One region of the Arthrobacter sp. 10N410 genome, then DNA from elsewhere that is predicted to be linked to it. Evidence: riboswitches for the same ligand, from Rfam matches in the RefSeq annotation. Region 1 holds a riboswitch; each other region holds the start of a gene.
What was found. Region 1 has a riboswitch for S-adenosylmethionine ahead of AC1DB8_RS15460 (bifunctional o-acetylhomoserine/o-acetylserine sulfhydrylase). Riboswitches for the same ligand answer to the same signal wherever they lie in the genome.
Positions count from the first base shown of each region.

Region 2: another riboswitch for S-adenosylmethionine. It lies ahead of AC1DB8_RS00220 (DUF1737 domain-containing protein); the one in region 1 lies ahead of AC1DB8_RS15460 (bifunctional o-acetylhomoserine/o-acetylserine sulfhydrylase).
Region 3: another riboswitch for S-adenosylmethionine. It lies ahead of AC1DB8_RS04415 (aminotransferase class V-fold PLP-dependent enzyme); the one in region 1 lies ahead of AC1DB8_RS15460 (bifunctional o-acetylhomoserine/o-acetylserine sulfhydrylase).

Region 1 is NZ_JBFTIP010000009.1:19,518-23,438, forward strand. Features, by position in the region: gene AC1DB8_RS15445 (histidine phosphatase family protein) at 1-617, opposite strand, end outside; gene AC1DB8_RS15450 (CPBP family intramembrane glutamic endopeptidase) at 698-1,474, shown strand; gene AC1DB8_RS15455 (VOC family protein) at 1,600-2,238, opposite strand; SAM riboswitch class IV at 2,451-2,566, shown strand; gene AC1DB8_RS15460 (bifunctional o-acetylhomoserine/o-acetylserine sulfhydrylase) at 2,629-3,921, shown strand, end outside.
Region 2 is NZ_JBFTIP010000001.1:47,700-51,620, reverse strand. Features, by position in the region: gene cls (cardiolipin synthase) at 1-880, opposite strand, end outside; gene AC1DB8_RS00225 (aminodeoxychorismate lyase) at 974-1,951, shown strand; SAM riboswitch class IV at 2,073-2,187, shown strand; gene AC1DB8_RS00220 (DUF1737 domain-containing protein) at 2,202-2,519, shown strand; gene AC1DB8_RS00215 (rhodanese-like domain-containing protein) at 2,516-2,962, shown strand; gene AC1DB8_RS00210 (O-succinylhomoserine sulfhydrylase) at 2,959-3,921, shown strand, end outside.
Region 3 is NZ_JBFTIP010000001.1:935,471-939,391, reverse strand. Features, by position in the region: gene rsgA (ribosome small subunit-dependent GTPase A) at 1-1,070, shown strand, start outside; gene hisN (histidinol-phosphatase) at 1,139-1,951, shown strand; SAM riboswitch class IV at 2,041-2,154, shown strand; gene AC1DB8_RS04415 (aminotransferase class V-fold PLP-dependent enzyme) at 2,189-3,616, shown strand; gene AC1DB8_RS04410 (class I SAM-dependent methyltransferase) at 3,689-3,921, shown strand, end outside.

The DNA of each region.
Region 1 (3,921 bases):
ACCCGGCGGTCCTCCCACTGGCTGAACGGCTTGTCCAGCTCGTACTTGCCCTGCCGGGTGCGCAGCAGGGTCCGGATTTCGGCATTGTCCGGGTTGTTCAGCGACTCGAAGTACTCCACCGACCAGTGGAACCAGCGCATGCAGAACAGCCGCATGGTCAGCCCGTGCGTCACGAACAAGGCGTTCGGCGCATAGTTCGGCTTGGACCAGTGCCGGTAGAGGGTCTCCATGAACGAGGAGATCCGGTCGTAGACGTCGGAGCCCGATTCGCCTTCCCGGAACCGGTAGAAGAAGTGGCCGTAGGCGTTGCGGAGCTCCTTCTGGTCCTCGATGTCCCCGGCGATCTGGAAATTCGCCCAGTCCTGTTCGCGCAGCCGCGGCTCTTCGATCACGCGTTCGATCAGGGAGCCCAGCTGGAGCGCCTCGAGGGTCTGGTAGGCCCGCAGGTAGGGGGAGACGTAGACGCACACCCTTTGCCCGTCCAGCTCCCGCCGCAGCTGCTCGCCCGCGGCCGCGGCCTGCTCGACGCCGAGCGGGGTCAGCGGGATCCGGTAATCGGGCACCCGGTTGTAGATCGAGGTGTCGGCGTTGGCGGCGGACTGGCCATGCCGGATCATGATGATTTTCCCGGGCGCACTCACAGCCCAAGCATAGGCACGTGCAGTCAACTCCCGGCAACGGCAGGCAAGATAGAACCATGTTGGTTCCCTCCCGCCGTCGGCTGCGGCTAGAAGTCTGGATTGTCCTGGGCCTGTCCCTCGGGCAGTCGGCGGTGTACTCGGTAGTGCAGCTGCTGGACAAGATGACCCGGGCGCCGCTGGCGCAGGGCACCTCCACGCTGAACCGCTCGCAAAGCAGCCGGGAGTATTTCGACCTCACGTACCAGTTGCTGGACATCATCTTCGCCCTGGTCCCGGTGGTGCTGGTGATCTATTTCCTGACCGAACTCCGGCCCGCCGGCATGGCCGCCGGCACGGGCACCTCGGCGTTCCGGAAGCTGGGCTTCGACTTCGCCCGTCCCGGCAAGGACCTGCTCCAGGGCCTCGGCCTCGCCGCCCTGATCGGCATACCGTCGCTCGGGCTCTACGCGGCCGGCCGGGCGCTGGGGATCACGACGGCGATCATCCCCAGCGCACTGGACTCCTACTGGTGGACGGTGCCGGTCCTCATCCTCTCCGCGATCCGGCACGGGATCGTGGAGGAGGTGATCGTGGTGGGCTACCTGCTGGACCGGCTCGGCAAGTTCGGCTGGGGCATGCCGCTGGCGATCTTCGCCAGTTCGATGCTGCGCGGCAGCTACCACCTCTACCAGGGCTTCGGGCCCTTCATCGGCAACGCCATCATGGGCGTCATCTTCGCGCTGATCTACACGAAGACGCGCCGGGTGATGCCGCTGGTGATTGCGCATGCGCTGCTGGACATCGTGGCCTTCGTCGGATTCAGCCTCTTCGGCAAGTCAATCGGCCTGGGCTGAGCCCACACACCCGCGTCGCCCCAAGGGCCCGCCGACGGCAACGGGTTAAAGTGTTTCGGCCGCCAGCGGTGGGTGGCATCATTGGCACCCGCTGCTGGCGGCCGAAGTTTTTCGGGCAGGAAGCGTCAGATCGTGACGGCTCCGGAATCGGTTTCGAAGGTGACGGACAGGATTCCCGGCGTCCCGTGAGGGGCCAGCCAGTTCACGTCCACGTCCTCCAGCGGCTTCTCGACCGGTTCACCCAGCCACTCGGTGACCCGCTCGGCCGAGCCCGCGATCGTGAGGGCAGACATCTTCACATTGCTCTCATAGGCGTTGGACGGGTGCAGGGCGGGGTCGCCTTCCCACTTCAACATGTAGGGGACCTGCGGATCCGCGATCAGGCCCAGGATGCCGATCTGCTTCCAGACCAGTTCGCGGCCGTCGGGGAACTTGCGGTTGCCGTTGACGGCGGAGCGGCCCAGCCGCTCCTCAAACGGTGCCAGGTCGTCAACCTCGACGCACCAGCCCATCCAGCCACCGCCGGCGGCCGAGCGGGCGCGGACTGCCTGCCCGAACGGCGCCTTGTCGGAGGCCGGGTGGTCCAGGACCTCCACGACCTCGAGGTACTTGTGCCCGGCAAGCGGGATAATCATGTTGCGGGTCCCGAACCGGGGGTGTATTCCGCCCTTGACGGCTTCGACCCCGAGGGCGGTCGCAATACGTTCGGTGGTGGCAGCCAGGCCATCTTGTTCACAGGCGTAAGAGACGTGATCCATGCGCATGCCCTCATCTTGGCACTTTGTGATGGAGCTCTCAGCTTAGGCTGCCCTTACCGTGATGGGATGTCATTTTCCGGAGCTCACCGCGCGGATTTGCCCGGCCAGAACCACGGCACTTTCCGGCTCCCGGGCGTGCGCCGGGCGGCGGTGGGGCCGTTCTTCATTTTCGTCACAAAGCTATCCAGGCGTAATGGCGCGTTCGTAGACTGAAGCCAGGTCATGAGCGCCAGCATCGAGCCCCGGCTTGCTGGCCGGCAACCCTCCTTGCGCGGTGGGGTGCCCCGGGTGAAGACCTGGCCCGCCGGCGTCCGCCGGCAGGCAAGCGCGGCGCCAGAGCCGTTCCGGCCCCAGAGGCCAGGGGCGGCCTGTGCCCAGTCATTAGGGAGCTCTCCGATGTCCAACGCCTGGTCCTTTGAAACCCGCCAGATCCACGCCGGCCAGGAGCCGGACTCCGCCACCGGCGCGCGGTCGCTGCCGATCTACCAGACGACGTCGTTCGTCTTCCCCAGTGCAGAGAGCGCCGCCAACCGGTTCGCGCTCGCCGAGCTCGCCCCCATCTACACCCGGATCGGCAACCCCACCCAGGACGCGGTGGAACAGCGGGTCGCGAGCCTGGAGGGCGGCCTTGGGGCGCTCCTGCTCAGTTCCGGCCAGGCCGCCGAAACCTTCGCGATCCTCAACATCGCCGAGGCAGGAGACCACGTCGTCGCCAGCCCCAGCCTCTATGGCGGGACCTACAACCTGCTGGCCCACACGCTGAAGAAGTTCGGTATCTCCGTGACGTTCGTGGAGGACCCGGACAACCTTGAGCAGTGGCGCGATGCCGTGCAGCCGAACACCAAGCTGTTCTTCGGCGAGGTGGTCTCCAACCCCCGCCAGGACGTGCTGGACATCGAAGGCGTCGCAGACGTCGCCCACCGGGCCGGGGTGCCGCTGATCGTGGACAACACCCTCTCCACCCCCTACCTGATCCGCCCGATCGAGTGGGGCGCCGACATCGTGGTGCATTCGGCCACCAAGTATCTCGGCGGACACGGTGCCGCGATTGCCGGCGTGATCGTCGACTCCGGCAACTTTGACTTCGGCAAGGACCCGGAGCGCTTCCCCGGCTTCAACACCCCGGATCCCACGTACAACGGCCTGGTCTATGCCCGCGACCTCGGGGCGGACGGGGCGCTGGGAGCGAACCTGTCCTTCATCCTCAAGGCCCGGGTCCAGCTGCTGCGCGACCTCGGTTCGGCCGTCTCGCCGTTCAACGCCTTCCTCATCGCCCAGGGGATCGAGACGCTGAGCCTGCGGGTGGAACGGCACGTCGCCAACGCCCTGCGGGTGGCCGAATGGCTGGAAGCCAGGGACGACGTCGAATCCGTCGCCTACGCCGGGCTGCCGTCCAGCCCCTGGTACGAGCGCGGCCGGAAGTACGGCCCGAAGGGGACCGGCGCCGTCGTCGCGTTCAACCTCGCAGGGGGAGCGGAGGCCGGCAAACGCTTCGTCGACGCCCTCGAACTGCACTCCCATGTGGCGAACATCGGTGACGTGCGCTCGCTGGTCATCCACCCGGCGTCGACCACGCACAGCCAGCTCTCGCCGGAGCAGCAGGCGGTCGCCGGCGTCAATCCCGGCCTGGTCCGGCTCTCGGTGGGCCTCGAGCACATCGACGACATCATCGCGGACCTCGATGCCGGC
Region 2 (3,921 bases), on a different contig from region 1:
ATTCGTCGGTCTCACTGAGCCAGTCGGTGGCGAAGACCACGTTGAGGGTGGTGACGATCGGCCCGCGCAGGCAGGCCATCAGCTCGACCCATTCCCGGCCGATCTTGCGGTGCCGCGGGTTGTTGTAGGACGGTTCGATCAGGTTCTGCGACCCGGTGAAGGCGACCTCGCCGTCGATCACCATGATCTTGCGGTGGTTGCGCAGGTCCGGGCGGCGCCACTGGCCGTGCACGGGCCGCAGCGGCAGCATGGGCCGCCAGCGGATCTTGCTGGCCTTGAGCCGGGCGATGAGCTTGCTGTACCCCTTAATCCGCAGGGTGCCCAAGTGGTCGAACAGGAGGCGGACTTCGACGCCGCGCTCGGCGGCCTCTTCCATCGCCGTCAGCAGGTCATCCGTGATGTGGTCCGAGCTGAGGATGTAGAACTCGGCGTTGATAAAGGACTCGGCTTCGCGCACCGCCGCCGCCATCGCCTTAATCGAATCCGGGTAGCCGGGCAGGAGCTCCACGTGGTTGCCGTCCACCATGGGCAGGGAACCGAGCGTCTTGTTCAGCTCCGCTGCGGAGGACACCCATTCCGGGCCCTCGTACTTGCTTTCCACCATGGCCAGTTCCGACGTGCCGGCCCGCACCCGGGTGTTCACCGCGTCCTGCTGCGCCCGGCGCTTGCGGGAGAGCCGGAAGTTGCCGAAGAGCAGGAAGAGGACCACGCCCACGGCCGGAACGAAAAAGATGATCAGGAGCCAAGCCATGGCCGTGGTGGGGCGGCGGTTGCCCGGGATGATGCCGAGGGCAACGACCCGGATACCGAGGTCGATGACGGTCAGGATCAGGATCACCCAGGACGGAAGTGACCCCGCCAGCGAAAATGGCCACAGCACAGGCAAACCCCTCAAGCTCCAGACCCGCGGAACAGTTCCGGAACGGGCAACCCGCACAGCTTATCCCGACCCGGGCCGCACTAAGCTGAAGGCATGACTACCCCCGCCTCTGTTCCGGCCCGCGCGACAGTGCTGGTGTTCCTCGATCCCGCGTTTGAGAAGGGCCGCGTCGCCGACTCGTCCAAGCCGCAGCTGATGGCCACCGACCAGGGTGCCACCCGCGGCGACGGCGTTTTCGAGTCGCTGCTGGTGGTGGGGGGACGCCCGCGCAAGCTGCAGGCCCACCTGACCCGGCTGGCCGGCTCGGCGCGCGCGCTGGAGTTGGACATCCCGGCGGAGGACGCCTGGCGGCGCGCGATCGAGACCGCGGTCAGCGAATACCGCGGCCGGGCCGCCACGGCGGTCGGAGCCGCCGGCGACGGGGCCGGCGGAGCGGACGAGGTCGTGGTGAAGCTGCTCGCCAGCCGCGGCGTGGAGGGCGCGGCCACGCCGACGTGCTGGGTGCAGGCCTCGCCGCCGCCGGAAGCCGGCCGCCGGCAGCGCGAGACCGGCATCGACGTCATCCTGCTGGACCGCGGCTACGACAGCGAGGTGGGCGAACGCGCCCCGTGGCTGCTGCTGGGCGCCAAGACCCTGTCCTACGCGGTCAACATGGCGGCGCTCCGGTACGCCCACCACCAGGGCGCGGACGACGTCATCTTCACCTCCGCCGACGGCCGGGTCCTGGAGGGCCCGACGTCGACCGTGCTGCTGGCGCACCTGGAGACCAGCGACGACGGCGCGGGCGGCGTCCGCACCGTGCGCCGGCTGATCACCCCGCAGCTGGACAGCGGAATCCTCCCGGGCACCTCGCAGGGCGCCCTGTTCACCGCGGCCAAGGCCGCCGGGTGGGAGCTCGGCTACGGCCCGCTGGTACCTGCCGATCTGTACGACGCCGACGCCGTCTGGCTCATCTCAAGCATCCGGCTCCTCGCCCCGGTGAACCACATCGACGGCAAGGAGATCGGCACCCCCGAACTGCGGCGGCAGCTCACGGCCGAGCTCAACGAACTGTTCGCCACGATCGAGTAGGAGCCGGCCGGTCCCGGGTGATGCTGCTCCGCCCCCGGAAAGGTGCCATGCCAGCGTCCGCGTGACTTAACATGACGACGCCGCCGGTGCCGCCGGCGTCGTAAGTGCTACGTTTTTGGGGAGTAATGAGACCCGGCGCCAAGCCCTGACTGGCCGGTCGGCAACCCTCCCTTTCGCGGCGGGGTGCCTCAGGTGAATACTCGGCATATCGACCATTCGAGCTGCAAGCGTGAAAGTAAGGAGATCCGTCGTGCCCGACGCATCCGCACCCGCTGTGCCCGCCACAGCCCCCGCCCAATCCCCCGCCGCACCCGGACCCGCCGAGGAAAGACTGGCGTACCGGCTGTTCACCGGGCCCGATGACCGCAGCTTCTGCGAGCGCGTTTCGGCCGCCCTGGCCGAGGGCTACGTCCTGCACGGCAGCCCCTCCGCCACCTTCAACGGCAGCACCGTGATCGTGGCCCAGGCCGTCGTGCTGCCGGCCGCGATCGCGAGCGCCGACGCCGCCGTCGCCAACGCGGTGGATGAGCTCGACGGCGCCGAGTTCACCGGCGAGGGCCACGCATGAGTTACGCCGGAGACCTGAGCCCGCAGGAAGCCTGGGCCAAGGTCGGGGCGGGCGCCATCCTGGTGGACGTCCGCACCGAGGCGGAATGGTCGCAGATCGGCGTCCCGGTCACCGGGGCCGGCACCGAAGACCGGCAGGATCCGCTGTTCGTCCAGTGGACCCTGGCCGGCGGAGCCCCCAACCCGCACTTCCTGGAGCAACTGCAGCGGCAACTCCAGCGGCAACTGCGGCAGCACGCGCCTGGCGCCACGGCGGCCGAGCTCATCTTCCTGTGCCGTTCCGGCGCCCGCTCGGTCGCCGCCGCGAACGCCGCCACGGCGGCCGGCTTCACCGCCTACAACGTCCTCGAGGGCTTCGAAGGCGAACCGGGCCCGACCGGCGCCCGGACCGTGAACGGCTGGAAGAACCACGGCCTGCCGACCAACCTGGAAAGCACTAAGTGAGCTTCAATCCCGATGCCCAGGGCTGGAGCCCGGACACCCAGGCCGTCCGCGGCGGACTCGACCGCACCGGGTTCCAGGAAACCACCGAACCGATCTTCCTGAACTCGGGCTTCGTCTACGAATCCGCCGCCGCGGCTGAGCGCGCCTTCACCGGCGAGGACGAACGGTTTGTCTATTCCCGCTACGGCAACCCCTCGGTGGCCACCTTCCAGGAACGCCTCCGGCTGTTGGAGGGAACCGAGGCGTGCTTTGCGACGGCGTCGGGCATGTCTGCGGTGTTCACCGCTCTCGGGGCATTGCTGGGGGCCGGCGACCGCGTGGTCGCCGCCCGCTCGCTCTTCGGATCCTGCTTCGTCATCCTCAATGAGATCCTGCCGCGCTGGGGCGTGGAGACAGTCTTCGTGGACGGCCCGGACCTCGAGCAGTGGCGGTCGGCGCTGGCCGTGCCGACGACGGCCGTGTTCTTCGAATCTCCCTCGAACCCCATGCAGGAAATTGTGGACATCGCCGCCGTGAGCGAACTGGCGCACGCCGCCGGTGCGACCGTGGTGGTGGACAACGTCTTCGCCACTCCCCTGCTGCAGCGGTGCGGGGAGCTGGGCGCGGACGTGGTCGTGTACTCCGGCACCAAGCACATCGATGGCCAGGGCCGGGTGCTCGGCGGCGCGATCCTGGGCACCCGGGAATTCATCGAGGGCCCGGTCAAGCAGCTCATGCGCCACACCGGCCCGGCATTGTCCGCCTTCAACGCCTGGGTGCTGAGTAAGGGACTGGAGACGATGGCCCTGCGGGTGAACCACTCGTCCGCCTCGGCGCTTCGGCTGGCCGAATGGCTGGAGGCCCAGCCCGCGGTCAGCTGGGTTAAGTACCCGCTGCTGCCGTCCCACCCGCAGTACGAGCTGGCCGCCAGGCAGATGAAAGCCGGCGGCACGGTGTTGACTCTGGAGCTTTCGCCCTCG
Region 3 (3,921 bases), on a different contig from region 1:
GCCCCAACAAAAAGGGCTCCCGCCCCCGCACCAAGGACCGGCCCAGCTACGACGACGCCGTCACCGGCCGGATCGTCACCGTGGACCGCGGACGCTACACCGCCGTCGTCGGCGAGGGCACCGCCGACGAACGCAAGATCATCGCGGCGCGGGCCAGGGAGCTGCGCCGCAACCCCGTAGTTGCCGGGGACTTCGTCTCGCTCGTCGGGGACGTCAGCGGCGAACCCGACACCCTGGCCCGGCTGGTCAAGATCCAGGACCGCAGGACGCTGTTGCGCCGCAGCGCGGACGACACGGACCCGATCGAACGCGCCGTCGTCGCCAACGCCGACCAGCTCGTCGTTGTCGTGGCCGCAGCCAACCCGGAACCCCGCACCGGCTTCATCGACCGCGCTCTGGTGGCCGCCTACGACGCCGGCATCGAACCGCTGCTGCTCGTCACCAAGGCCGACGTCAAGGACCCCGCCGAGCTGCTGGCCAACTACCAGCACCTGGATTTCCCGGTGATCATCTCCAAAACCGCGGATTCGGCCGCCTCCGGCATCGACGCCCGCTCCGATGACGGCCTGTCCGCCCGGCTGGACAAGGCCGCCGTGTCGCAGCTGCGGGACTACCTCGACGGGAAGGTCACCGTCATGCTGGGCCACTCCGGCGTCGGCAAATCCACCATGGTGAACGCACTCACCGGCGCCGAACGGGCCACCGGCGGCGTCAACGCGGTCACCGGCCGCGGCCGCCACACCTCCTCCTCCGCGCTGGCGCTGAAGGTCAGCGATGCGCCTGCGGGCAGCTGGATCATCGACACCCCGGGCATCCGCTCCTTCGGCCTGGCCCATGTGGACCCGGACAGGATCCTGCGTTCCTTCCCGGACCTGGCGCCCGGCACCGATGACTGCGAGCGGGGCTGCAAGCACGACGCCACCGCCGTCAATTGCGGCGTGGACGCCTGGGTGCAGGGCGGCCACGCGGGCCCGTCCGGCCCGGCCCGGCTCGCGTCGCTGCGCCGGCTGCTGGGCACCGATCCGCGGCTGGAAGCGCAGGACACCAAGGAACTCGGCAGCGTCTCATAGCCGCGTCTACTTGGCGGCAGCGACGTGGCCTCCCGGTCCGCGGCGCGTTTTGACGGTAGTTTGGAAGCATGAGCCAACCAGCTTCGAGCTACAACGATGACCTGCGCCTTGCCCATGTACTGGCAGATTCCGTAGATTCCCAGACCATGAGCCGCTTCAAGGCGCTCGACCTTCGGATCGAGACGAAGCCGGACCTGACCCCCGTCACCGACGCGGACAAGTCCGCCGAGGAAGCCATCCGCGGGCAGCTGTCCCGCTCCCGCCCGCGCGACGCCGTCCTGGGCGAGGAGTTCGGCAGCTCCGGCCACGGTTCGCGCCGCTGGATCATCGACCCGATCGACGGCACCAAGAATTTCGTCCGCGGCGTCCCGGTCTGGGCCACCCTGATCGCCCTCGTCGACGAAGGCGAACCCGTGGTGGGCGTCGTCAGCGCCCCCGCACTGGGCAAGCGCTGGTGGGCCGCAAAGGGCGCCGGCGCCTACATGGGCCGCTCACTGGCCGCCGCGACCCGGCTGCGGGTCTCCAACGTCTCCCGGCTCGCCGATGCGTCACTGTCCTATTCGAGCCTCGGCGGCTGGAAGCAGCGCGGCAACCTCGACGAGTTCCTCGGACTCACCGAGGAGGTCTGGCGTACCCGCGCCTACGGCGATTTCTGGTCCTACTGCCTCGTGGCCGAAGGCGCCGTCGACATCGCCTGCGAGCCCGAACTCAACCTCTACGACATGGCGGCGCTGGTCCCGATCGTGACGGAGGCCGGCGGCCGCTTCACCTCGCTCGAGGGAGAGGACGGCCCCTTCGGCGGCAACGCGCTGGCGACCAACTCGATCCTGCACTCCGAAGTCCTCAAGCGCCTCAACCCGGGCCTCGACGACCTGCTCTAGCCGGCCACGCCCGAGGCAGCCCGTAACACTACGCTTCATATTCCGCCCTCCCTTTTCCGTGCGACCGGCCATGTCCTAGGCTCGAAGCAGGTCACGAGTGCCAGCGCAAAACCCCGGTTTGCTGGCCGGCAACCCTCCATTCGCGGCGGGGTGCCCCGGGTGACGACCTGGCCGGTCCGGAGCGGACCCGGCAAGCGCGGATCCCCTGTGTGCGGGGTCCTTTTCGAGCGAGGTCCCATGACGACTGCCACCATCCCCACCCACACCACCAGCGCCGGCGGCCCGGAGTTCACCGACGCACGCTTCGACGCCGCCCGCCGGCCACTGTCCGCGGTTTCCGGCGCCGAAATCCTGGCCCCCCTGATCCAGGGCGGCCAGGTCCGGTACGCCAACCTGGACTACGGAGCCTCCGCCCCGGCGCTGTCCGTGGTGTCCGCCTACCTGAACGAGATCCTGCCGTACTACGCCAGCGTGCACCGCGGCGCCGGCTACGCCTCCCAACTGAGTACCTCGGTGTACGAAAACGCCCGGAACATCGTCCGCGGGTTCGTCGGCGGCCGTCCGGATGACTCCGTGATCTTCACCCGGAACACCACCGACGCACTGAACCTGCTGGCCGGCTGCCTGCCCGTCGACGACGGCCGACACACCGGCGAGGTGCTTTACCTCGACATCGAGCACCACGCCAACCTGCTGCCCTGGCAAAACGTCCCGCACCGCAGCGTCGTCGCGGCGCCCACCCTGGCCGGCACCGTGGAGCGGCTCCGGGCGGAACTCGCCCTCGGCGGAGTAAGCCTGCTCGCCGTGACCGGCGCGTCCAACGTCACCGGCGAAATCCTGCCGATCCGTGAGCTGGCCGCGCTGGCGCACGAATTCGGCGCCCGGATCGCCGTCGATGCGGCCCAGTTGGCCCCGCACCGCCGCATCAACATCGCCGCGGACGACGTCGACTACCTCGCCTTCTCCGGCCACAAGCTCTACGCCCCGTTCGGCGCCGGCGTGCTGGTGGGCCGGCCGGACTGGCTGGACGCCGGCACCCCGCACTTGGCTGGCGGCGGCGCAGTACGGGACGCACGACTCGACGCCGTCAGCTGGACCACCGGGCCGGCCCGCCACGAGGGCGGCTCCCCCAATGTCCTGGGCGCGGCCGCGCTGGCCCGCGCCAGCCAGGTTATCGAGGCGCTGGACGAGCAGCAGTGGCACGCCCACGAGGACGCCATCCGTTCCTTCCTGGTCGAGGGGCTGGAGCGGATCGACGGCGTAACGGTCCACCACATCTTCGAGGACACCGGCCGGGAAGGCGGCCCCGGGACGATCGGCGTGGTCAACTTCTCGGTCGCCGGTTACGACGCAGGCCTGGTCGCCGCATACCTGTCCGCGGAGCACGGCATAGGCCTGCGCGACGGCCGGTTCTGCGCCCACCCGCTGCTAAAACGGCTCGGCCTGCCCGCCGGTTCGCTCCGGGCCAGCTTCGGCCTCGGCTCACGGCTCAACGACGCGCAGCGGCTGCTCGCCGGGCTCCAGGAGCTGCGGCGGAACGGCCTGGGCTGGGACTACGTCGTGGACGCCGGACGCTGGGTGCCGGCCAACGACACGCGCAGCTATCCGCACTGGGCGCCGAACACGCCTGGCACCGCTGGCGCAGCCCCCTGCTCCGTCGACTGACCGGCAGCGCAGCCCGGGCCGCGTGCGGTAAATTCGACAGGTACGCACCAGAGCTGCCGAAGGAGATCGCACGTGGCACGCGGCGGCCCCAAACTGCACCACCCCGGACTGCAGGGTGGCCCAAAACTGCAGCACCAGCGGCGGCGGGAGCTCGGGCAGAGCTTCCAGGACGGCGGCGAGCACTACGACCGGGTCCGGCCCGGCTATCCGGCGGATTCGGCCGATTGGCTGATCCCGGCCGGGGCCCACGACGCCGCCGACCTGGGCGCCGGGACCGGTAAGTTCACGGCGCTCCTGGTCCAACG